DNA from 3 places in the Rhizobium sullae genome. Region 3 is predicted to be linked to each of the others. Evidence: predicted binding sites of a transcription regulator. Region 3 holds the regulator's gene; each other region holds the start of a gene.
What was found. The regulator PhoB, encoded in region 3, activates phosphate uptake and scavenging genes when phosphate is short. The targets are predictions, from matches to a motif close to TGTCATNNANCTGTCAT.
Positions count from the first base shown of each region.

Region 1: a site for PhoB is predicted at 5,534-5,550, ahead of N2599_RS26630 (PhoX family protein). Genes of this name have one in related genera too.
Region 2: a site for PhoB is predicted at 5,443-5,459, ahead of N2599_RS25505 (DUF47 domain-containing protein). Genes of this name have one in related genera too.

Region 1 covers NZ_CP104144.1:1,228,734-1,236,784, reverse strand. The annotation lists gene N2599_RS26650 (ABC transporter permease) at 1-509, shown strand, start outside; gene N2599_RS26645 (ABC transporter ATP-binding protein) at 546-1,625, shown strand; gene N2599_RS26640 (glycerophosphodiester phosphodiesterase) at 1,618-2,466, shown strand; gene N2599_RS26635 (inositol monophosphatase family protein) at 2,474-3,298, opposite strand; gene N2599_RS26630 (PhoX family protein) at 3,480-5,468, opposite strand; gene N2599_RS26625 (hypothetical protein) at 5,617-5,892, opposite strand; gene N2599_RS26620 (type I secretion system permease/ATPase) at 6,302-8,044, shown strand; gene N2599_RS26615 (HlyD family type I secretion periplasmic adaptor subunit) at 8,041-8,051, shown strand, end outside.
Region 2 covers NZ_CP104144.1:1,004,850-1,012,900, reverse strand. The annotation lists gene N2599_RS25530 (inositol monophosphatase family protein) at 17-817, shown strand; gene ugpB (sn-glycerol-3-phosphate ABC transporter substrate-binding protein UgpB) at 1,014-2,324, shown strand; gene ugpA (sn-glycerol-3-phosphate ABC transporter permease UgpA) at 2,390-3,271, shown strand; gene ugpE (sn-glycerol-3-phosphate ABC transporter permease UgpE) at 3,281-4,129, shown strand; gene N2599_RS25510 (sn-glycerol-3-phosphate import ATP-binding protein UgpC) at 4,129-5,181, shown strand; gene N2599_RS25505 (DUF47 domain-containing protein) at 5,476-6,117, shown strand; gene N2599_RS25500 (inorganic phosphate transporter) at 6,117-7,121, shown strand; gene N2599_RS25495 (response regulator transcription factor) at 7,258-7,935, opposite strand; gene N2599_RS25490 (sensor histidine kinase) at 7,923-8,051, opposite strand, start outside.
Region 3 covers NZ_CP104143.1:147,077-155,127, reverse strand. The annotation lists gene N2599_RS00760 (O-succinylhomoserine sulfhydrylase) at 1-916, shown strand, start outside; gene apaG (Co2+/Mg2+ efflux facilitator ApaG/CorD) at 1,139-1,531, shown strand; gene N2599_RS00750 (Hsp33 family molecular chaperone) at 1,532-2,527, opposite strand; gene argF (ornithine carbamoyltransferase) at 2,621-3,538, opposite strand; gene N2599_RS00740 (aspartate aminotransferase family protein) at 3,579-4,778, opposite strand; gene N2599_RS00735 (GcrA family cell cycle regulator) at 5,199-5,732, shown strand; gene phoB (phosphate regulon transcriptional regulator PhoB) at 5,803-6,486, opposite strand; gene phoU (phosphate signaling complex protein PhoU) at 6,521-7,234, opposite strand; gene pstB (phosphate ABC transporter ATP-binding protein PstB) at 7,269-8,051, opposite strand, start outside.

The DNA.
Region 1 (8,051 bases), on a different replicon from region 3:
TTTTTCTATCCTTTCTCGCGTCGCACGCCTTCCCGAAGTTCGGACTGCTTGTCGCGATCGCCGGAATTTTTCTGCAGCTCGGCCTGATCAGCACCTTCTGGGGCGTCGTCCTGATCCAGCTCGTCGGCACGCTGATGCTGATGATCTGGATCCCCGTCGCGGCATTTCAGAATGTCGACCGGCGCATGGAGGAAGCGGCGCAGGATGCAGGGGCAACCCCGCTGCGGGTATTCTGGTCGATCACCCTTCCGCAGGCCGCACCGACAATCGTGGCCGCGCTTTTGCTCACCTTCGTCGGTACCTTCTACGAAACGGAGGGCGCGTGGCTGATCGGCGCGCCGGAGATCCGCACGATGCCAGTGCTGATGATCACTTTCATTAACAACCAGATCGTCGTGCAGTATGGCGCGGTCCTTTCGGTCATGTTGTGGGTGCCATCCTTCATCGCGCTGATGTTTGCCCGCCGCGTCGTCGGAACAGGCGCCTTTGCCCGCGGTTTCGGCGCGTGACGCGCAGATCGGGTACGACCCGAAGAAAGGCTTGAGATGGCACGCTTGACGATCAAAGGGGTTTCGAAGACCTTCGGCGCTTCATTCGCGGTGCGCGATTTCTCGCTCGACGTCGATGATGGCGAGCTCGTCTGCCTGCTTGGACCATCCGGTTCCGGCAAGTCGACGCTCCTTCGCATGATCGGCGGCTTCGAGCGACCAAGCGCGGGTTCTATTCTTGTCGACGCCAAGGATATCACGGCGCTTCCGCCGGAAAAACGTCCTACCGGCATGGTGTTTCAAAGCCATGCCCTCTGGACGCATATGGACGTCTTCAACAACATCGCCTTCGGGTTGAAGATTCGCAGGATGCCGAAATCCGAGATCAAGGAGCGCGTCGAAAACGCGCTCGCGCTTGTCGGCCTTTCGAACTATGGAAACCGGATGACGACGCAGCTTTCGGGCGGGCAGCAACAGCGTGTGGCGCTGGCGCGCTCCCTCGTGCTCGAGCCGAAGATCCTGCTGCTCGACGAGCCCTTTGCCAGTCTCGACCAGCATTTGCGCGAGCGTCTGCGGGAGGAGGTTCGCGACATCCAGCAGCGCCTCGGTATCACGACGCTGTTTGTCACTCATGGGCAGGACGAGGCGCTCGCCCTTGCCGACCGGATCGTCGTCATGCGCGACGGCGGCACGGACCAGATCGCGCCACCGGACGTAATCTACCGCGAACCGAAAACCGAATTCGTGGCAGGTTTCATCGGCTCCATGAATTTTGTTCGCGCAAACATCCGCAACGGGATCAGCGAGCATCCAGACTTCCCGCTTGCCGTCCCTGTCGAGGACGGCGACGCCGTGCTTGCCTTCCGTCCGGAAGCGCTCGTGCTCAGTCCCTCCAAAACGCCAAACACTGCCATTGTCCATCGCAGCATCGATTTCGGCACGCACAGGATCGTAGACATCGACCTTGCGGACGGAGCGCGGTTGAAGGCAATGACGCCGCCGGATGTCGATTGGACAAGGGGTTCCCTTGTCGAACCGACAGCCACCGCCTATTTCGCCTTTCGCGACAACAAGCTCATCCATCAATCGGCAGCTTCCGGCGAGCTGCAAACCAATCGGGTGTTCGGCCATGTCTGACCGCAGGGGAATCGCCATCGAGAGGGAAGGGCACCGGACCTGGCTGAAATGGCACCGTGGCCATCGCTTTGCCGGTGATATCTCATTCACGCGCCGGCGGATCGCAGAAGGCATGCTGCTCGGCGCCAGCGTCGAGATCGATCTGGTTCGTTTTCGCGGTGAAGGTTTCGCGGTTCTTCACGATGAAACGCTCGATCGCGCAACGACGGGCACGGGCCGTGTCCTCGATGCATCGGAGGAGTATCTGCGCGGCTTGCAGCTGCGCGATCAGGCCGGTCTGCTGACGGATCACCCGGTGATGCTGATCGGCGACCTCGGACAGCTTCTTCTCGCGGGCGGATGCCACGAGAACGCCGTTCTGCAGCTGGATCTCAAGGAGGAGTCGGCTAGCATCCGCGATGTGGATATCACCGCCTTTACCTCGGCGATGTTGTCGGTGGCACGGTCGGTCATCTTGTCGGGCGGTGACGCTAGAGCCGTCGAACGGCTTTCCCGTGCGGTTCCCGACATGCTTGTTGGCTATGATCCCTGTTACGACGGAGCCATTGAGCGCTTGATGGAAAGCCGCGATTTCGGGGGTTTCGTGGAAACGGCGCTGGCGGCATCGCCGCGCGCGAAAATGATCTATCTGGACCACGAGCTGGTGCTCTTCGCCGACGCTGCAGGTTATGATCTCATTGGCGCCTTCCACCGTATCGGCCGCCGCGTCGATACCTATACCATCACGGCAGCCGTCCCCGAGGTTTTGCCAAAGATTCTACGGCTCCTTGCGCTGAAAGCGGATCAGATCACCACCGACGATCCGGTCGGGCTGGAAGCGCTTCTGCTCAAGCACCTGTAAGTCGAGATCAGTTGAAGCCCTGGACAAGCCACGGATGGATCGCCCTGTTTGCGGCGAGGATGTCGCCGTTTGCCGTAACCGGCCTGCCGGAAAAGGCCGAAACCTGTCCGCCTGCCTCTTCGACCAGAAGGGCCGACGCGCCATAATCATGCAGCGACAGGCCGTCTTCGAAGAAGCCGTCCAGCCGTCCGCAAGCCACATAGGCAATCGAAAGTGCTGCCGAGCCGAGCCGGCGTACACCTGCCGTATTGGCCATCAGCCGTTTGAGCGCGTTGAAATAAATATCCTCGGTGACGGCTTTCACTTGTCCCGGAACGGGCAGTCCGGCCCCGATGAGGACATTTTCGATTTCCGCGTTCTCGATGCAGCGGATCGATTCGCCGTTCAGATAAGCGCCACCCCCGGCCTCGGCACTGAACAATTCATCCTGCATCGCATCATAGACGATACCAGCCACGATGCGGCCGCCCTCGGCGATCGAGATCGTCATGCCGAAATGCGGAATTCCCCAGGCGAAGTTTGTCGTGCCGTCTATTGGGTCGATGTAGATGGTCGGTATGCCTGCGTCGGCATCACGATTGCCGACGGCTTCCTCCCCCCTGATCGCGTACGTAGGAAAGGCTTTCGTCACTTCATCGACGATGATCCGTTCGACGGCCACATCGATTTCCGTCTGATAGTCATGTGGTGCCTTCGATACGATCTCGCTCACCAGTCGCCGCCTCAGCGACTTGCGGGCGGTTTCTCCCGCTTTCAGCGCCGTTTTCGCGAGGAGCTCAAGGCGTGGCGAGGCCGCCGGTGACAAGCGGGTGGAAACTGAGGAGGATGTCATGAAGAGAATTCTTATGAATCGGATGGCGGATTTCGTTTGCCTCGAAGCTTTCGCAGAGGCGCATGAAGCTTTTGTGACGCGGAGAGGGCGCACATCCAGACGGGATGGTGTTCGTGCGAATAAAGGTAGCCGAGACGACGTGCTCGTCCCGGCTACCAAAAGCTCTGTCAAAAGCGCCGAATCAGACGCCGATCTTGCCGCCGCCGATCTTGGTGATGGCAAGTACGGACGGGCGCACCGGCATGTCGTCCTTGAAATCCGGCCAACGGGTGGAAAGATCCTCGTAATAAGACGGACGCCCGTGGCCAGCCCAGTCATCACCGCCATCGCCGGGATGCTGCACAGCGACGAAAGCCGTTTCGTCATCCGGGGCGAAGAGCGGGCCACAGAGCTCGGCGCCGACCGGGACGCGGAAGAAGAGGCGCGAGGTGGCGCGGGCGTCACCCTCAGTGTCGACTGCCCACAGGCCGTCAGTGCGGCCGGTGGCCTTGTTGCTGTTGCCGTCCGTTGAGACCCAAAGACGGCCGGCCGAATCGACTGCACAGTTATCCGGCATGCCGAACCAGCCGTTCTTCGAGGTTTCGGTCGAGAAAGTCGCGCCGACTTCGGCAACCGTAGGATCGCCGCACTTCAAGAGCACTTCCCATTTGCCTGAAGTCGCAGCGAAATCGCCACCTTCCTCCGTGATCTCGATGATGTGGCCGAAGGCATTTTCGGCGCGCGGGTTGGCGGCATCCACCTGATCGGCCTTGCGCTTGCTGTTGTTGGTCAGCATGACATAGACCTTGCCATTAACGGCATTCGGCTCGATGTCTTCCGGCCGATCCATTTTCGTTGCACCGAGCATGTCGGCGGCGCGGCGCGTTTCGATGAGGACGTCAGCCTGGCTGGCAAAGCCGTTTTCGGCCGTCAGCGGCCCCTGGCCGAAAACGAGCGGCAGCCACTGGAAGGTTCCGTCTTCTGCGAATTTCGCCACATAAAGCGTGCCCTCATCGAGGAGATCAAGATTGGCAGCACGATCGGTCGCATTGAGCGTTCCCGAAGTCACGAACTTGTAGACGTAGTCGAAGCGTTCGTCGTCGCCGAGATAGAAAACCACGCGGCCATCCTTGCTGACGATCGATGCGGCACCCTCATGCTTGGTGCGGCCAAGAGCAGTGCGCTTCTTCGGAGTTGCAGTCGGATCCATGACGTCGACTTCGACGATCCATCCGAAGCGGTTCGGCTCGTTCGGTTCCTTGGAGAGGTCGAAGCGGTCGTAATAATTGCCCCACTCGTAGCTCCCCTCCGGCACGCCATAGCGCTTGTAATTGGCAGCTTCCTTATGGCCTTCCGGCAGATCGCCGGAGAAATAGCCGTGGAAATTCTCTTCCGCCATGATGTAAGTGCCCCAAGGGGTCACGCCGCCGGCACAGTTGTTGAGCGTGCCGATGACACGTGTGCCCGTCGTATCCGCCGAAGTCTTGACGCGATCATGACCGGCGACCGGGCCGGTAAGCTGCATTTCCGTGGTGGATGTGATGCGGCGGTTGTGGATGCCTTCCGGAACGACCTGCCACTTTCCGTCGACCTTGCGGATCTCGACGATCGTACCGCCATGCGCGGCCATTTCGACGTCGACCTGTTCCTTGCTGAGCTTGTCCTGGGAGATCTTCCCATCGACGATCTTGACGATGCCGGGGAACATCAGGTGCGGGTTGGTATATTCGTGGTTTACGACAAGCAGCCCATGTGTCGAAGAGCCTTCGAGCGGGATGAAACCGACATAGTCGTTATTGTAGCCGAATTGGCGGCGCTGGGCTTCTGCGGTCTGCTTGGCCGGATCGAAGGCCGGCGAGTCTGGGAACAGCGCGTCGCCCCAACGCAGGAGAACGTCGGCGTTGTAACCTTCGGCGACGTGATGGTTGGCATCGACGCCTGCCTCGACTTCCGGGAAGGAGAAGGCCGAAGCGCCGTTCGCACGCGCCTTTTCCGCCGTCATCAAGGCGACCGGGCTGACGGTCGCGGTAATGGCGGCAACAGCAAGCGAACCCTGGAGGAAATTACGGCGCGAAAAACGTTTGCTGATGATCTCGCCCATCGTCGGATTGGCACTTGAATTGTGGCCTTCGCCATCCGCGTCTTCAAGTTGCGTCGTGGGGAATATCTTTTGAGAAAGATGTTCGTTCATGGGATGCCTCCAAAGTTGAGAATTGGCCCCTAGTTTTGGAGCCATTCTAAACTTAGGGCTGCCACATTACGGAAATGCGACAAACTGCCTTTTCGGCACCTTCGGGTCGGGTATTCTTATCGAGGCGGCGAGTGGAGCACTCTGGGCGCTAATGCCGCGTCATCTTATGCCAGTTTTGGATATCCTTCGCCGTGATCCAGATTCGGCCATCGAAGGCGATCTCGCCATGATCGAATTTCCGGCTCGCGATGTGTTCAAGCACGCTGAGATCCTGCGGCAGCCACCGCGCGTCAGGCGCGGCCTGAACATTTGCAAGCGCGTCTTTCGTGACACATACGGCTTGATGCGTGTCGTCGGCCTTCATGACGATAATCGCATCATTGCCGATCAGGTTGAACGTATCTGGTAGAGCGATCAGTTGCATTGCAACCTCCTTGGAGAAGATGTCCAGTCCAAGAGCGGCAGGCACGAATCTATGAGACTCAGCACGCCGCATGCTGCTTTGTTATCGCCGAAAAGCGGCCAGCCATCGATAGGCCGATAAGGTTAATGAAAAGTTACCGGCCGCAACCTTACACCGACATCGAGATAGTGGGCGAGAACTTCATCCGCAAGGCGAGCTGCATGTGTGCAATCGATCTCGTTACTGCACAGCGGGGCTTCACCTGCGTCCGACATAAAGCGGTCCTTAATTTAGACCGAAAGAAATTTTTTAAGGGGGTCACGTCGGCCACATGGGATGCTAACAATGGCCTCAAGCTGAAGAACGCAATATTGAATATCCGTACGAAGACGGCTTCCGCTTCGTCGATGATGTAACCGCGGAGCGCTGCATGGCGAATGAAAAATCCAGCCCACCACAGGCTTTCCTTGTGGCGGCGCTTTTTTCCCTCAAGCGCGCTTTCCTCGGTGTCGGAGCGACAAGCTGCATCGTCAACATACTGGCGCTCACCGGCTCTTTCTTCATGCTGCAAGTCTATGATCGGGTGATCCCGGGCCGAAGCCTGCCGACGCTTGCTGGGCTTGCGATCATTGCGGCGACCCTCTTCATCTTCCAGGGACTGCTCGATTTTATCCGGTCGATGCTTTTGATGCGCGCCGGAGCCGCCGTCGACGAACGTCTGGGAGGCGATATCTTCAGCTCCCTCATCCTGTTGCCCTCGCGGATGCGAATGCCGGGCGACGGTCTGCAGTCGATCCGCGATCTCGACACCGTGCGAGGCTTCCTCTCAGGTCCCGGGCCTACGGCATTGTTCGACATGCCATGGATGCTTTTCTACATCGGCCTGTGCTTTCTCTTTCACTTCTGGATCGGCGTCACGGCACTTGGGGGGGCCGTTCTTTTGATAGGCCTCGCGGCGCTTGCCGAATACAAATCCCGCGGGCCCGCAAAGGTTGCCGCGGAGCTGGCGGCGCGGCGGCTGAACCTTGCCGAAGCGACACGGCGGAACTCCGAGGCCGTGCTGGCTATGGGATTCGGCTCGCTGCTGGCCGCCAAATGGACGGAGGTCAACAACCGGTATCTTGCGAATCATATCTCGGCGACAACGCTCACCACCAGTCTGACAGCGATCTCGAAAGTCCTTCGGATGATGCTGCAATCCGGCGTTCTGGCGGTTGGCGCTGTCCTCGTCGTCAGGCAAGAGGCGACGCCCGGCATCATGATTGCAAGCTCCATCCTCGTCAGCAGGGCACTCGCGCCAGTTGAGCTTGCAATCGGACAATGGAAAGGCTTTGTCGCCGCCCGGCAAAGCTGGAGCAGGCTGACGAAGCATCTGGATCTGCTGCCAGCCGACAAACGGCATGTCGACCTGCCGGCACCCACCGCAAGTCTTGCCGTGGAAGCGCTTCACCTTGCAGTCCCCGGTACCCGCACGATGGTCCTGCGGGGAATCTCGTTCAAGGCGGAGGCCGGGGATGCCGTCGGCATCATCGGACCGAGCGCATCGGGGAAGTCGTCGCTTGCCCGCGGACTTGTCGGCCTCTGGAAACCTATGGGCGGCGCGGTACGTCTCGATAAGGCATCGCTTGATCAGTGGGACCCGTCATCGCTCGGCCGGTCGATCGGCTATCTACCGCAGGAGGTGTCGCTTTTCGACGGCTCCATCGCCGAGAATGTCGCCCGTTTTGACAGAAATGCCCCATCCGAGAAGATCATCGCCGCGGCAAGGGCTGCGGGCGTCTACGAGATGATCGTGCAGTTCCCCGACGGCTTCGATACACAGATCGGCGAAAACGGTTCGATGCTCTCTGCCGGACAGCGCCAGCGCATCGGCCTGGCGCGCGCGCTTTACGGCGATCCTTTCCTCGTGGTTCTCGATGAGCCGAATTCGAACCTCGACAGCGACGGCGAGGCAGCGCTTGCCCAGGCGATCGCCGACATCCGGGCGCGCAAGGGCATTGCCATTGTCATTGCTCACCGGCCAAGTGCTTTGGCCGCCGCCAATCTCGTTCTCGTGCTCGCAAACGGCCAGCTTCAGGCCTTCGGGCCGAAAGACGACGTTCTGAAAAAGGCAACAGTTTCGACGGCTCCGCGCAGCAACACGCTGACCGTCATCGCGGGAGGTGACAGTTGACCGGCAA
Region 2 (8,051 bases), on a different replicon from region 3:
ATCAAGGGAAATATTCATGACGTCGCATGTCGTACCAGGTCTCGAAGCCAGGCTGGCACTCGCAGAAGTTATAGCCCGCGAAGCGGGCGCTATGGCGCTCGATTACTTCAAGCGCCGTGAGACGCTGGTGATTGAAACCAAGCGCGACCCGCAGGATGTCGTCTCGATCGCCGATCGGGAGGTCGAAAACCTGATCCGCGGCCGTTTCAACGAGATCTATCCTGCTGACGGCGTACTTGGCGAGGAATATGGGCTCGAAGTCGGCACCTCGGGCTTTACATGGGTGGTCGATCCGATCGACGGCACCAGCCCTTTTGTAAACGGCATGCCGAACTGGTGCATTTCGATCGCGCTGTTGCACGGGGGCGTTCCGGTCGTCGGCGTCATCTGCGCGCCATGCCACGATGAGCTTTACGCGGCCGCAATAGGGCTTGGCGCGACGTTGAACGGCAAGAAGCTCTCGCTCGATCCCTCGCGCACCATCCGCAACAGCGTAACGGGCATTGGCGCGAACAACTACGTGACGCCAGCTTTCGTGGGCAAGATGGTCGAGAGCCTGCTTTCGGCAGGCGGCAATTTCATCCGCAACGGCTCGGGTGCGCTGATGCTTGCCTATGTGGCCGCTGGCCGTCTCGTCGGCTATTACGAGCCTTACATGCACGCCTGGGACTGCCTGGCGGGCTATTGCTTGGTGAAGGAAGCCGGCGGCTGGTACCATTCCTTCCCGACGGAAGATGAACAGCTGACGAAAGGGGCGCCGGTTCTCGCCGCTGCGCCCGGAGCTATCAATGACCTGCGACAGGTCGCAGGCCTATGAAACGGGCACACAATCCATGTGCCGCTGGACAGAGCCTGAAGGGGCGCTAACTTGCGTCGAACGCGTGTGCAGCGGCACCGGCATTTTGTCCTTCGGACGACCGTTAAACAGAATTTCCACAGCCGATCGAGGAGGATCGTCCGTGGAATATTTAGAAACCGGCTTGCCGGCTTCACCAACAAACAGGGAGGAATTAATGTCCATTCGTACAATTCTCGCATCGACAGCGGCTGTGGCCCTTTCGTTTGGCGCAGCATCGCACGCGTTTGCACTCACCGAGCTGCAGTGGTGGCACGCCATGTCCGGCGCAAACAACGAGGCCGTTGAGCAGATTTCAAAGGAATTCAACGCAAGCCAGAATGACTACAAGATCGTTCCGGTCTTCAAGGGCAGCTATCCGGAAACCCTGAATGCCGGCATCGCCGCCTTCCGCGCCAAGCAGGCGCCCGCCATCCTTCAGGTCTTCGACGCCGGCAGCGGGGTCATGATGGGGGCCGAAGGCGCAATCATGCCCGCGGCCGAAGTGCTCGAACAGGGCGGCTACAAGTTCGACAAGTCGGAATATCTGCCAGGTATCGTTGCCTATTATTCAAAGCCGGACGGCACGATGCTGTCCTTCCCCTATAATTCTTCCTCGCCAATCCTCTATTACAATAAGGACATGTTCAAGAAAGCCGGCCTTGATCCGGAAAATCCACCGAAGACGTGGCCGGACGTGTTCGAGGCCGCCAAGAAGATCAAAGCGAGCGGCGCATCATCCTGCGGCTTTACCTCCACTTGGCTCACCTGGATCCAGACGGAGAATTTCGCAGCCTGGAACAACCTATCCTACGGTTCAAACGAAAACGGCCTTGGCGGAACGGACGTGACGCTCGCCTTCAACAGCCCCCTGTTCGTCCAGCATTTTCAGGCAATCGCCGACCTCGCCAAGGATGGCACCTTCCGTTACGGCGGGCGCACCTCGGAAGCCAAACAGCTCTTCACCTCCGGTGAATGCGGCATCATGACGGAATCGTCAGGCGGTCTCGGCGACATCGTCAAATCCGGCATGAACTACGGCATCGGACAGTTGCCCTATTATGAAGGCGAAGGGCGGCCGCAAAACACGATTCCCGGGGGAGCGAGTCTCTGGGTCTTTGCCGGCAAGAGCGGTGCTGAATACAAAGGCATCGCCGAATTCTTCCATTTCTTGTCGCAAACGAAGATCCAGGCACGGTTGCATCAGGTTTCCGGTTACATGCCCGTAACGATGGCCGCCTATGAGGAAACCAAGACGTCAGGCTTCTACGACAGGAACCCTGGCCGGCAAACACCGATCCTGCAGATGATGGGCAAGGCACCGACCGAAAATTCCAAGGGCGTGCGCCTCCCGAACCTGCCGCAGGTCCGCGACATCATGAACGAGGAGTTCGAGGCAATGCTTGCGGGAAAGCAGGACGCAAAAACGGCACTCGACAAGGCTGTCGAACGCGGCAACGCCGCCATCAAGCAGGCCGTCAGCCAATAATCGCCGACGTAATTCCGCCCGCGGCTTAAACGCTGCGGGCGGTCCTTCACGCCAAGGAGTTCGCCGTGCAGCGCGTTGTTTTTCCAAACAAGATCCTTCCCTATTTCCTGGTCGCTCCGCAAATCGTCCTGACTGTTGTGTTCTTCTTCTGGCCTGCGAGCCAGGCGCTCTACCAATCAGTGCGGCGCGAAGATCCGTTCGGTTTGAAAGGCGGCTTCGTCGGCCTTGCGAATTTCCGCGACGTGTTTGCAGATCCCAATTACCTGCATTCGCTACAGGTCACGATCATCTTCAGTCTGCTGACGGCAATGCTCTCGATGATCGTCGCGCTGGCGCTCGCAACAGCCGCAGACAAGGTCGTGCGCGGTCAGACCTTTTACCGCACCCTGCTGATTTGGCCTTACGCGGTTGCGCCCGCCGTGGCCGGCATGCTCTGGCTTTTCATGTTCAATCCGGCGATGGGCACCTTTGCTTATCTTCTGCGGCGCAACGGCTTCTTGTGGGATCCGCTGCTCAACGGCAATCAGGCGATGTTGCTCGTCATCGTGGCGGCTGCATGGAAGCAGATCAGCTATAACTTCCTGTTCTTCGTCGCCGGCCTGCAAGCCATTCCCAAATCGCTGATCGAGGCTGCGGCAATCGACGGGGCGCGGGGTAATCGACGCTTCTGGACGATCGTTTTTCCACTTTTGGCACCGACGACTTTTTTCCTGCTCGTCGTCAACACCGTCTACGCCTTCTTCGACACCTTCGGCATCATCCATGCAGTGACCGGCGGCGGCCCTGCCAAGGCCACCGAAACGCTGGTCTACAAGGTCTACAATGACGGCTTCGTGAACCTCAATCTCGGCTCGTCGGCCGCTCAATCCGTCATCCTAATGATCATCGTCATCGCATTGACCGCGTTTCAGTTCCGCTTCGTCGAAAAGCGCGTGCATTATGCGTGAGGCGCGGCGATGATCGAAAAACGCCCCATTGCCAGCCTTGTCGGCCATCTGATGCTGATTATCGGCATCATCATCGTCGCCTTCCCGATCTATTACACCTTCGTCGCCTCGACGATGACGTCGGCGGAGATCATAAGGCCCCCCATCTCGCTCTTGCCTGGCGATCATTTCGCGGAGAATTACGGCACCGCACTTTCAGGCGGTGTTGAACAGGTCGTTGGAGTTAGTCTTGAGCGGCTGCTCTTCAACACCTTCGTGGTGGCCGTCCTGATTGCGGTCGGAAAGATCCTGATCTCGTTCCTCTCAGCCTTCGCGATCGTTTTTTTCCGCTTTCCGTTGCGCATGGCGTTCTTCTGGATGATCTTCGTCACATTGATGCTGCCGGTCGAGGTCCGTATCCTCCCGACCTATAAGGTGATCGTCGACCTCGGCATGATCGACACCTACGCCGGATTGACGCTGCCGCTGATGGCATCTGCCACGGCGACTTTCCTCTTCCGCCAGTTCTTCCTGACAATCCCCGGCGAATTACTCGAAGCCGCACGCATCGACAGTGCCGGCCCCTTCCGCTTCATGCGCGATATATTACTACCCTTGTCGAAGACGAATATTGCGGCACTCTTCGTGATCCTCTTCATCTATGGCTGGACGCAATATCTCTGGCCGCTGCTTGTCACCAATGACGCGAAGATGAACACGATTGTCATCGCTCTTCGAAAGATGATGGACTTCGCCGATGCGGCGACCCCTTGGAATTACGTGATGGTGACGGCGATCCTTGCGATCATCCCGCCCATTCTCGTCGTGGTGCTCATGCAGCGCTGGTTTGTAAAAGGTCTTGTGGAGACGGAAAAGTAATGGCCAGGATCACCCTCAACGATGTCCGGAAGACATACGGCGCCGGTATCGAAGCCATCAAAGGTATCTCGATGGAAATCGCAGACGGCGAGTTCGTCGTGCTCGTCGGACCTTCAGGCTGCGGCAAGTCCACGTTGCTGCGCATGATCGCCGGCCTCGAAGGCATCACGTCGGGCGAAATCGCCATTGGCGATCGCGTGGTCAATCGGCTGGAGCCATCCGAGCGTGATATCGCCATGGTCTTCCAGAACTATGCGCTTTACCCGCATATGACGGTTCGGCAGAACCTTGCTTACGGCCTGAAGAACCGCAACACACCAAGAGACGAAATCGAGCGTCGCATCGAAAAGGCAGCGAGGGCGCTCGAGATCGAGGGGTTTCTTGAGCGCAAGCCGCGGCAGTTGTCGGGCGGGCAGCGTCAGCGTGTCGCGATGGGGCGCGCCATCGTGCGAGAGCCCGCCGCTTTTCTGTTTGACGAACCGCTGTCGAACCTTGATGCCAAGCTCCGCGTGCAAATGCGCGTCGAGATCAAACGTCTACAACGTTCGCTGGCGACGACGAGCGTCTACGTGACGCATGACCAGATGGAGGCGATGACGCTGGCCGATCGTCTTGTGGTGCTGAACGGTGGCCAGATCGATCAGATCGGCACACCGATCGAGCTTTACGAGAAACCGGCAACGACCTTCGTTGCAACCTTCATCGGTTCACCCTCGATGAACCTGTGGGACAGGACGGGTGATCGCAACGGCTTTTCGCTTTCGCCCGCCATCAGGCTCCCTGCCAGTGCCGTCACGCTGGGGATCCGGCCGGAGGACCTCCATATTTGGCAAGATGGGGTGACCGATACCTTCAAGGCAGATGCGCAAGTTGGCGCCGTCGAACTCGTTGGTGCCGAGAGCTATGTCCACGGTTTGCTTGCGAACGGTCAGCCGATTGTCTTTCGGGTTCCGGGCCGGTCCCGGATCGCGATTGACGAGCATGTGTCCGTCTCCGCGGCTGCCGAAAGCCTTCACCTCTTCGATGACGGTGGCAGGCGTATGACATGGTAGGCCGGATCGGCTGGTGGATATCAGTATTCGCTCGATGAGATGTCGACGCTGAGCACCACACGGGCAGCTCTTGCAATCGCCCCTTCACTTAGCCTTGTAGGCCAAGATACCGGGGCGCCACCGAGCGTTCGTCCTTGGGACCGCGTTTGAGGCTCACGATCGCTTTGCACCCGCGCGGCCTTGCGCCAAAGCCATGCAGCCAACTGCGAATATGTGCGGAATAAGAGCACCTGCTGCTTTTCAGGGCGGCACCGCTTCATTATGACAGATATGTGACAAACAAATGGGATAGCGATGCTCAGTTGGTTTCGTAGACTGATGCCGCGCGAAGATCGTTTCTTCGATCTCTTCGCTCAACATTCGCGCACCGTTGTCGGAGCCGCCGAAGCGTTGAACCAGTTGTTGGCTGGCAGCGAGATCGAGCGCCATTGCGAGACGATCGTCCGGCTGGAGAATGAAGCTGACGACATAACGCGCGAGGTGCTGCTTTCCATCCGGCGAAGCTTCATCACCCCATTCGACCGTGGCGACATCAAGGACCTCATCCAGTCGATGGATGACGCGATCGACATGATGCAAAAGACGGTCAAGACCATCCGTCTTTTCCAGCAGAAAACCTTCGATCCCGGCATGCAGGAGATGGGCGCGGCAATCGTCGAGGCGGCCCATCTAATTGCGGAGGCCATTCCCCTGCTGGACCGCATGGGATCCAATGCGCCTCGTCTTACCGCCATCGCTGAGGATATCACCCGGGTCGAGGGCCATTCGGATGACCTGCATGAACGGGGACTCAAGGATCTCTTCAGTCGCTACGGCGCCTCGAATCCAATGGCCTATATCATCGGCAGCGAGATCTATGGGGAGTTGGAGAAGGTCGTCGATCGCTTCGAGGACGTCGCCAACGAGATCAGTGGTATCGTGATCGAGAACGTCTGATGGAGGTTGCACTCGCCTTCCCCCTGCTCGCGGGACTCATTGCGATCGCGCTGTTCTTTGATTTTCTCAACGGCCTGCACGACGCCGCCAATTCGATCGCGACCATCGTCTCGACCCGCGTGCTGCGGCCCCACTATGCCGTCTTTTGGGCAGCTTTCTTCAATTTCATCGCATTCCTGTTTTTTGGGCTGCATGTGGCAGAAACCCTTGGTACCGGCATCATCGATCCGGGCATTGTCACCCCGCAAGTGATCTTCGCGGCATTGATGGGAGCGATCATCTGGAACATTGTCACCTGGATTTTCGGCATTCCCTCCAGCTCCTCTCACGCCCTTGTCGGCGGGCTTGTTGGCGCCGGGCTTGCGAAGACCGGCTTGAGCTCGATCGTCTGGAGCGGGCTTTTGAAGACCGCGAGCGCCATCGTCATGTCGCCTCTGATTGGCTTTTTCCTCGCACTTATTCTGGTGCTGGTGGTGTCGTGGATCTTCGTGCGCCAGACCCCTTTCGCCGTCGATCGAACTTTTCGCGTCATGCAATTCGCCTCAGCCTCGCTCTACTCGCTCGGCCATGGCGGCAATGATGCGCAAAAGACGATGGGCATTATCGCAGTCCTGCTTTATTCGCAGGGTTATCTCGGCCAAAGTTTTCACGTGCCGTTTTGGGTGGTGCTCTCATGCCAAGCGGCCATGGCGCTCGGAACGCTGTTCGGGGGCTGGCGTATCGTCCACACGATGGGCTCCAAAATCACTCGCCTCAATCCGATGCAGGGATTTTGCGCCGAAACAGGCGGCGCGCTGACGCTTTTCGGCGCCACATGGCTCGGCATTCCCGTCTCGACCACGCATACGATCACCGGCGCGATAATCGGTGTCGGCGCCGCAAGACGGCTCTCCGCGGTGCGCTGGGGACTGGCTGGAAATATCGTCATCGCCTGGGTGATCACGCTTCCGGCTGCGGCACTCATCTCGGCGCTCTTCTACTGGAGTTCCAGTCTCTTTGAATAGCGCGCAGGTGAGATGGAGCAAAAATGAATCTATCTTTGATGTTTGCAGGTGAGCCAGAAATTCGATCTGTTGGCGGATGCAGCGATACCCGCCACCCAAGGTCGTCGCGGCCAGCGGCCCCGTTCCTTCCACCATGCTATGATACGCGATCGACCAGGGTGTAGCCTACCCCCCGAACAGTTCGAATGGCCAACTGACCGCCCCCGTCGAGCTTGCGCCTCAGATAGCGGATATAGACTTCGACGATTTTTGTTCCGGGGTCGAAATCGTAATTCCAGACGTTGTTCAGCAGCCGCTGACGGCTGACCACCTTGTTGGCATTGAGCATAAGGTAGCGGAGCAATTCGAATTCCCGCACGGTGAATTCGATCTCCCGATCCGACTTCGTGACGCGGCGTGTTGCCGGGTCGAGGGTCAGTGAACCGACCTGGAGGAGATCAGTGCGCTCGATCGTTGGGCGACGTCTGCGCAGAGCCTCGATCCGTGCAATCAGTTCGTCGAACGCAAAGGGCTTTATGAGATAATCGTCAGCACCGCTTTGAAAGCCATCCACACGATCGCGGACGCTTTCCTTGGCGGTGAGCATAAGGACGAGCACGGAACGTCGCTCCTGCCGGATGATGCGGCACACTTCGATCCCATTCACATAAGGAATCATTCGATCGAGTATGACTAGATCGAAAGCCTCATGACGGATCCGTTCGAGGCCGTCGCGTCCATCCTCTGCAAGTTGCACATGATAGCCTTCGGCCTCGAGACCGCGCGTTAGGAAGCTCGAAATCCGCCGGTCATCTTCGATAATCAGGATTCGCATGCGATTTTCCTTTCTGCGACAGGCAGCCGGATGGTGAGAACAGCACCGCGCGGCGGCGCGGGCCCGAGGGCGATGGTGCCACCGTGCCGTTCGATGATTGTCCTTGCAATCGGCAG
Region 3 (8,051 bases):
CGCGGCGATCCTCTGCCAATTGAAGGCCGGCGACCATATTGTTGCCGCCCGTGCGCTCTTCGGCTCCTGCCGGTGGGTTGTCGAAACGCTGGCGCCGAAATACGGTATCGAATGCACGCTCATCGACGGCCGCTACCTCGAAAACTGGGAAAAGGCGATCCGTCCGGCGACGAAGGTCTTCTTCCTTGAAAGCCCGACGAACCCGACGCTGGAAGTGATCGATATCGCAGGTGTTGCCAAGCTCGCGAATCAGGTCGGCGCCAAGGTGGTCGTCGACAACGTCTTTGCGACGCCGCTCTTCCAGAAGCCTCTGGAACTCGGCGCCCATATCGTCGTCTATTCCGCGACCAAGCATATCGACGGCCAGGGCCGCTGCCTCGGCGGCGTCGTGCTTTCCGACAAGGAATGGATCGACGAAAACCTGCACGACTACTTCCGCCATACAGGTCCGGCGATGTCGCCATTCAATGCCTGGACGCTTCTGAAGGGGATCGAAACGCTACCACTGCGCGTCAAGCAGCAGACGGCAAGTGCGGCCAGGATCGCCGACTTCCTCGCCGAGCAGAGGCAGGTGGCAAACGTGATCTATCCGGGGCGCAAGGACCATCCCCAGGCCGACATCATCGCCAAGCAGATGTCCGGCGGCTCCACGCTCGTCGCATTCGAGTTGAAGGGCGGGAAGGAAGCCGCCTTCGCGTTGCAAAATGCGCTCGATATCATCAAAATCTCAAACAATCTCGGCGATTCCAAGAGCCTGATCACCCATCCGGCAACCACGACGCACAAGAACCTGACCGACGAAGCGCGCGCGGAACTCGGCATTTCCGCCGGCACGGTTCGCCTTTCGCTCGGCATCGAGGATGCAGAAGACCTGATCGAAGATTTCGCTCAGGCTCTTTCAAAGGTTAGGTCCTGAACTTGCAATAGCGACGGCCGGACCTTGCCGGCCCGGCCGGATGCTCCACCTAATAAATAGCGCAAGAGTCTTGCTTCAATGCGGAAATGAACTTTGATAATTAGGATTAATGTTCGAAACGACGTGTAATCACGCTGTTTGAAGGATGATGCATGTGCCGTTTCTTGACGGATCGAGCGCTGCATAAGATACGGGTAACATATCTTGGCTATGGTGTAAGGCATGTACCGCGCCCTCACACGAGATATCGAAGTCGTCGTCGAGCCCTTTTATCTGGAGGAGCAATCCGATCCGGACGACGATCGCTATGTCTGGGGCTACCGGATCGTTATCAGCAATAAATCGGACCTGACCGTGCGGCTCATCAATCGCTACTGGAACATCACCGATCAGAGCGGCATCGTGGACGAAGTGAGTGGCCCGGGCGTCGTGGGCGAGCAGCCCCGGCTGGAACCCGGCGATACCTACGAATACTCATCCGGCTGTCCGCTCGATACGCCCTCCGGCCTCATGTTCGGCCATTACCAGATGGAAACGGATGACGGCGAGCTTTTCGATGTCGAAATACCCGCCTTCTCGCTGGACTCCCCCGGGCTGCTCAGAGTGCTGAACTGATCACTCGGCAGCCGATGCGACTTCCACGACTTCAAAACGATAGGTCGTGGAGCAGAACTCGCAAGTGACGGCAATCTCGCCGTTCTCCTGACTGGCATCGATCTCTTCCTCAGAAAAGCCCTTCAGCACGTTCTTGATCTTGTCGCGCGAGCAACTGCAGCGATCAATGACTTCCCGGGTACCGAAAACACGCACTCCGCGCTCGTGAAAGAGGCGGAAGAGCAGGCGTTCGATGCCGACCTGCGGATCCGTCAGTTCGTCCGCATCGATGGTGTCGACCAGCGCGCGCGCTTCGGTCCAGGTGTCGTCTTCCTTGTGTGCCAGAGCGGCGTTATCGCCGTCGCCGCCGTGGAGGTCGGGCTGACGCATACGCTCCGGCGCTTCCGGCAAGAATTGGGCAATGAGCCCGCCCGCCCGCCAGCGGTGGCGCGGCTGGCCCGCCTGGTCGCGATCGAACAGTTCGGCAGCCGCTAGGCGGACGCGCGTCGGGATTTGCTCCGACTGCCGGAAATAGGTGCCGGCGATATCTTCGAGCGAGGTGCCGTCAAGCGCCACGATGCCCTGATAGGGCTGGCTGAACTTGCCCTGGTCGATCGTGAAAGCCAGCACGCCCTTGCCGAGAAGCTGTTCCGGCTCGGTTTCGCCGGCAGCGACCGCCTTGTCGAGCAAGGCCTGATCGAAGCGTGCATAGGCGCGCACATTCTGCGGCGTCGAGAAATCGGCAACGAGAAGATCGACAGGGCCGTCGCCTTTTGTCTGCACCGTAAATTTGCCTTCGAACTTGAGGGACGTCCCGAGAAGTACCGTCAGCACGATAACTTCAGCAAGCAGCCGGGCGACGGGTGCAGGATAATGATGGCGCGCGAGGATCGCATCCAGCATAGGCCCGAGTTGGACGGCGCGGCCACGCACATCGAGGCCTTCTACCTGAAATGGGACTACGTGATCATCGCCAGCGAAATCGAACTCGCCGAGAGCACTTGCAATTTCTGCCATGGTCTTACTCCTAGTAGTCCAGGCGGCAGACCAGAGGTCTTTTCGCCCGTGCCGCCACGAGGCCATCAGGCCAGACGTGGCGCCCAGTATGGTTCAGATCGCGCCCAGGCACCATGCAAGAATCGACTTTTGCGCATGAAGACGGTTCTCCGCCTCATCGAAGACCACGGATTGCGGGCCATCGATCACATCATCCGTCACTTCCTCGCCGCGATGGGCGGGCAGGCAATGCATGAACAATGCATCCTTGCCGGCCTTCGCCATCAAAGCCGAATTGACCTGATAGGGCTGGAAGACGTTGTGACCGCGGGCCCGATGTTCCTGATTCATGGAGACCCAGGTATCGGTTACCACACAATCGGCGCCTTCGACCGCACGGTCGGCGTCATGGCCAAGCATGATTTCGGCGCCCTCATTGCGGGCCCAGTTGAGATAGTGATCCTTGGGCTCGGAACCAAGAGGCACAGCCATATTCATGCGATAGCCAAAACGGGCCGCACCTTCGACCAGCGAGTGCAGTACGTTGTTGCCATCGCCGGTCCAGGCAATCGTCTTGCCCCTGATCGGACCGCGATGCTCCTCGAAGGTCATGATATCTGCCATGATCTGGCAGGGATGCGTGTCGTCCGTCAGCGCGTTGATGACCGGCACCGTCGCATGTTCGGCGAGCTCCAGCATGCGGTGGTGCTCCGTCGTGCGGACCATGATCGCATCGACATAGCGCGAGAGCACCTTGGCCGTATCGCCGATCGTCTCGGCGCGGCCAAGCTGCATCTCCGTGCCGGAGAGGAAAAGCGTTTCGCCACCGAGTTGACGCATGCCGACATCGAAGGAAACGCGTGTGCGCGTAGAGGGTTTCTCGAAGATCATCGCCAGCATCTTACCCGCGAGCGGCTTATCGCCTTTGCCCGCCTTGAAGGCCTGCTTGCGGACGATCGCATCATCCATGATGGCTCTGAGATCGGATGCAGTTACCGCCGAGAGATCGAGAAAGTGTTTGGGGGAAGCCATGTCGTTCTTACCTGTATGCGCCTTGAGGGGCGTTATCCGTTCAAGCCGTCTTCCTGGTTTTTGCCGCGCGAATGCTTTCGGCAGCGCGCTCGACGCGGGCAAGGCCCTCGCGGGCTTCCTCCGCCGTGACGACTAGAGGCGGAAGGAGACGGATGACATTATCGCCCGCCGGAATGCCTAGAAGATGAGCAGCACGAATGGCCTGCAACAGTTCGGAAGACGGGACGGCAGCCTTGATGCCGAGCATCAGGCCTTCGCCGCGCACATCTTCGATGATATCCGGATAGCGATCCTTCAGCGAGGCAAGGCCCTGGCGGAAGACGAGTGCCACATCGCGGACATGCTGCAGAAAGCCGTCGGCGAGGATGACGTCGAGCACCGCGCTGCCGACCGCCATGGCAAGCGGATTGCCGCCATAGGTGGAGCCATGCGTGCCGGCCTTCATGCCGGAGGCGGCATCCGCGGTCGCCAGGCAGGCGCCGAGCGGGAAGCCGCCGCCGATACCCTTCGCTACCGCCATGATATCCGGCGTGACACCCGACCATTCGTGAGCAAAGAGTTTGCCGGTACGGCCAACGCCAGTCTGGACCTCATCGAGGATCAGCAGCAGACCCTTCTCATCGCAGATCTGGCGGAGCGCCTTCATGAACTCATTCGTCGCCGGACGGACCCCGCCCTCGCCCTGCACCGGCTCTACGAGGATGCCGGCGGTCGCATCGGTGATCGCTGCGCGGACCGCCTCGATATCGCCGAAGGGAACCTGATCGAAGCCCGGCGCCTTCGGGCCGAAGCCCTCGAGATACTTCTCCTGGCCGCCGGCGGCGATTGTCGCCAGCGTGCGGCCATGAAAGGCGCCTTCGAAGGTGATGATGTGGAAGCGCTCGGGATGACCGTTGGAATACTGATAGCGGCGCGCGGTCTTGATCGCGCATTCCAGCGCCTCGGCGCCGGAATTGGTGAAGAACACCTTGTCGGCGAAGGTGACGTCGGTCAGCCGCTTGGCAAGCGCTTCCTGGCCGGGAATTTCATAGATATTCGACAGGTGCCAAACCTTGTCGGCCTGCGCCTTCAGGGCTTCGACGACATGCGGATTGCCGTGGCCGACGGAAGTCACTGCAACGCCTGCGCCAAAATCCAGATATCGTTCGCCGCCTTCAGTGATCAGCCAAACGCCCTCACCTCGCTCGAACCGCAAAGGGGCGCGAGAATAGGTGTCATATAGCGGCGCGGCTTGAGCCATGGCGCGATCTCCTGTCATCGTTAGGGCAACCAGACTCCGGCTAAAAACCGGGTCCGAAAAATTAAAAATGCCGCCTTTCGGCGGCGAGTGCCACTATTGACGTTTCGCACCGCGATGTCAACAAAACTGCGGGCTTCGTGCGCCATGGGACCACCTCCCCGAACGAGGTCATTTATCAACAGCTAATGTTGCAGAAATGACTCGCTCGGGAAGCAAGTTGGGGAAAACTTGAAATTCGATTCATCCGGATTCCCGCGACTCTTGTCACGGAGTCAGCCTCACACTAGGTTAAAACTCAATTACTAGACTGCATGCGGCGGAACTAGTCACCACAATTGGTCAGGCGTTTCCTGCTTCGGATGTATCCGGAGCAAGGGTGGGGGATTCTGCCTTCACAACGCTAAACGGCGGAGACAGGGCATGAACTGGACAGACGAGCGAGTCGAAAAACTCAAGAAGCTTTGGTCCGAAGGACTGAGCGCGAGCCAGATCGCTGCGCAGCTCGGCGGAGTGAGCAGGAACGCGGTGATCGGCAAGGTCCACAGGCTTAGCCTTCCGGGCCGCGCCAAGGCCGGTGGCACCGCGGCGGCCGCACGAGCGCCGAAGCGCAATACCTCGGCTCCGCGCGCACCGAACTATGCATCGCGGATCGCGACCCGCACCGTCACGCGCCAGCAGGGCGCAACGATGCTCAAGGAAGAGATCGAAATCGATCTCATGGAGGAGGTAAGCTATCGTCCGGCCGCAAACGTGGTTGTGCCGATCTCCCGCCGCCTCGGACTGACGGAACTTACGGAACGCACCTGCAAGTGGCCGGTCGGCGATCCGCTGAAGGATGATTTCCACTTCTGCGGTTGCGACAGCCCGGACTCTTCACCCTACTGCAGCTATCATGCGCGCCTTGCCTATCAGCCGGTCAACGAGCGCCGCAGGACAGCAGCCCGCGCAAACTGAGCCGGATAAATGACAAACGGAAACGGGCCTCGCAGGCCCGTTTTTTTATGCCCGGCAATGGAAGCGGCAATCAGGATTCCATGGAATATCCGGCACCGCGGACGGTGCGGATGACATCCTGCATGTTGGAGAAGTTCAGCGCCTTGCGCAGCCGGCCGACATGGACGTCGACGGTGCGCTCGTCGACATAAATGTCGTGGCCCCAGACACCGTCCAGAAGCTGCGAACGCGAGAAAACGCGGCCGGGCGACGACATCAGGAATTCCAGGAGGCGGAATTCGGTGGGGCCGAGGCGAACTTCGCGGCTTTTGCGGTGAACACGATGCGTTTCGCGGTCGAGTTCGATGTCGCCGCATTTCAGCACCGTCGAGAGCACCTCAGGCTTGGCGCGGCGCAGCATCGCCCTGACGCGGGCAACGAGCTCCGGCGTCGAAAACGGCTTGACGACATAGTCGTCGGCGCCGGTCGAAAGGCCGCGCACACGCTCGCTTTCCTCGCCGCGCGCCGTCAGCATGATGATCGGCAGGCGCTCGGTCTCCGGACGCATGCGCAGGCGGCGGCAAAGCTCTATGCCCGATACGCCCGGCAGCATCCAATCGAGGATCAAAAGGTCCGGCGTGCGCTCCTGAAGCCGGATTTCGGCCTCGTCGCCACGCAGGATGGTATCGACCTCGAAACCTTCGGCCTCAAGGTTATAGCGAAGAAGCACACTCAGTGCCTCTTCGTCTTCAACGACTGCAACTCTCGGGATCATTCGCTTCTGTCTCCTGAGGGCGGGTTCAGAATTGTCATTCCGTCACCGCGCCGACGGTGTTGGCAGTATCGTCCTTCGGACGTTCGCCTTCCGGCTGGGCGCCGGTCGCCATGTAATAGATCGTTTCGGCAATGTTGGTGGCATGGTCGCCGATGCGCTCGATGTTCTTGGCGCAGAAGAGAAGATGCGTGCAGCTGGTGATGTTGCGCGGATCTTCCATCATGTAGGTCAGAAGCTCGCGAAACAGCGAAGTGTACATCGCGTCGATTTCCTCGTCGCGCTCGCGGATCGACTTCGCCCTGTCGGCGGCACGGGTCGTATAGACGTCGAGCACTTCCTTGAGCTGGACGAGGGCGAGCTCGGAAAGATGCTCGAGGCCGCGGGCGAGCTTACGCGGAACGCCGGTGCTTTGTACCGCGATGACGCGCTTGGCCGTGTTCTTGCCGAGATCGCCGACGCGCTCAAGGTCGGCTGCGATACGGATCGAGCCCATGATCTCGCGAAGATCGGAGGCCATCGGCTGGCGGCGGGCAATGGTGACGACCGCCTTGTCGCCGATCTCGCGTTCGGCATGATCGAGGATCACGTCGTCGGAGATGACCTTCTGGGCCAGAGCCGTATCGCCGTTGACCAGCGCGCGGACAGCGTCGGACACCATCTGCTCGGCAAGCCCACCCATTTCCGAGATGCGGCGGGTCAGGAACTTCAAATCGTCGTCATAGGCAGAAAAGATATGGGTCGATGCCATGGGAATTGTCCTTGAATAGCCTGAACGCCGCAACTCAGCCGAAGCGGCCCATGATGTAATCCTGGGTGCGGGGGTCGTCCGGGTTGGTGAACATCTTGTCGGTGTCGTTCTCCTCGACGAGATTGCCGAGGTGGAACATAGCGGTCCGCTGCGAAACGCGGGCCGCCTGCTGCATCGAGTGCGTCACGATGACGATGGTGAAGTTCTCGCGCAGCTCATGGATCAGCTCTTCGACCTTGGCAGTCGCAATCGGATCGAGCGCCGAGCACGGTTCGTCCATCAGGATGACTTCCGGGCTCACGGCAACGGCACGCGCGATGCACAGACGCTGCTGCTGGCCGCCGGACAGGCCGGTGCCGGATTCATGCAGGCGATCCTTGACTTCGTTCCAAAGGCCGGCGCGCTGCAGCGACTGCTCGACGATCTGGTCCAAGTCCGCCTTCGACTTTGCCAGGCCATGGATACGTGGCCCGTAGCTGACGTTCTCGTAGATCGTCTTCGGGAACGGGTTCGGTTTCTGGAAGACCATGCCGACGCGGGCGCGGAGCTCCACGACGTCGATATCCGGATCGTAGATATCCTCGCCATCAAGCGTGATCTTGCCTGTCACGCGGCAGTTGTCGATCGTATCGTTCATGCGGTTGAGGCTGCGCAGGAAGGTAGACTTGCCGCAGCCGGAGGGGCCGATGAGCGCGGTAACCGTGTTCTCGCGGATGTTTAGCTTCACGTCGAAAAGCGCACGCTTATCGCCGTAGTAGACCGACACGTCCTGGCCGATCATCTTGTACGGGATCGTATTCATTTTCTGGTCCAGAGC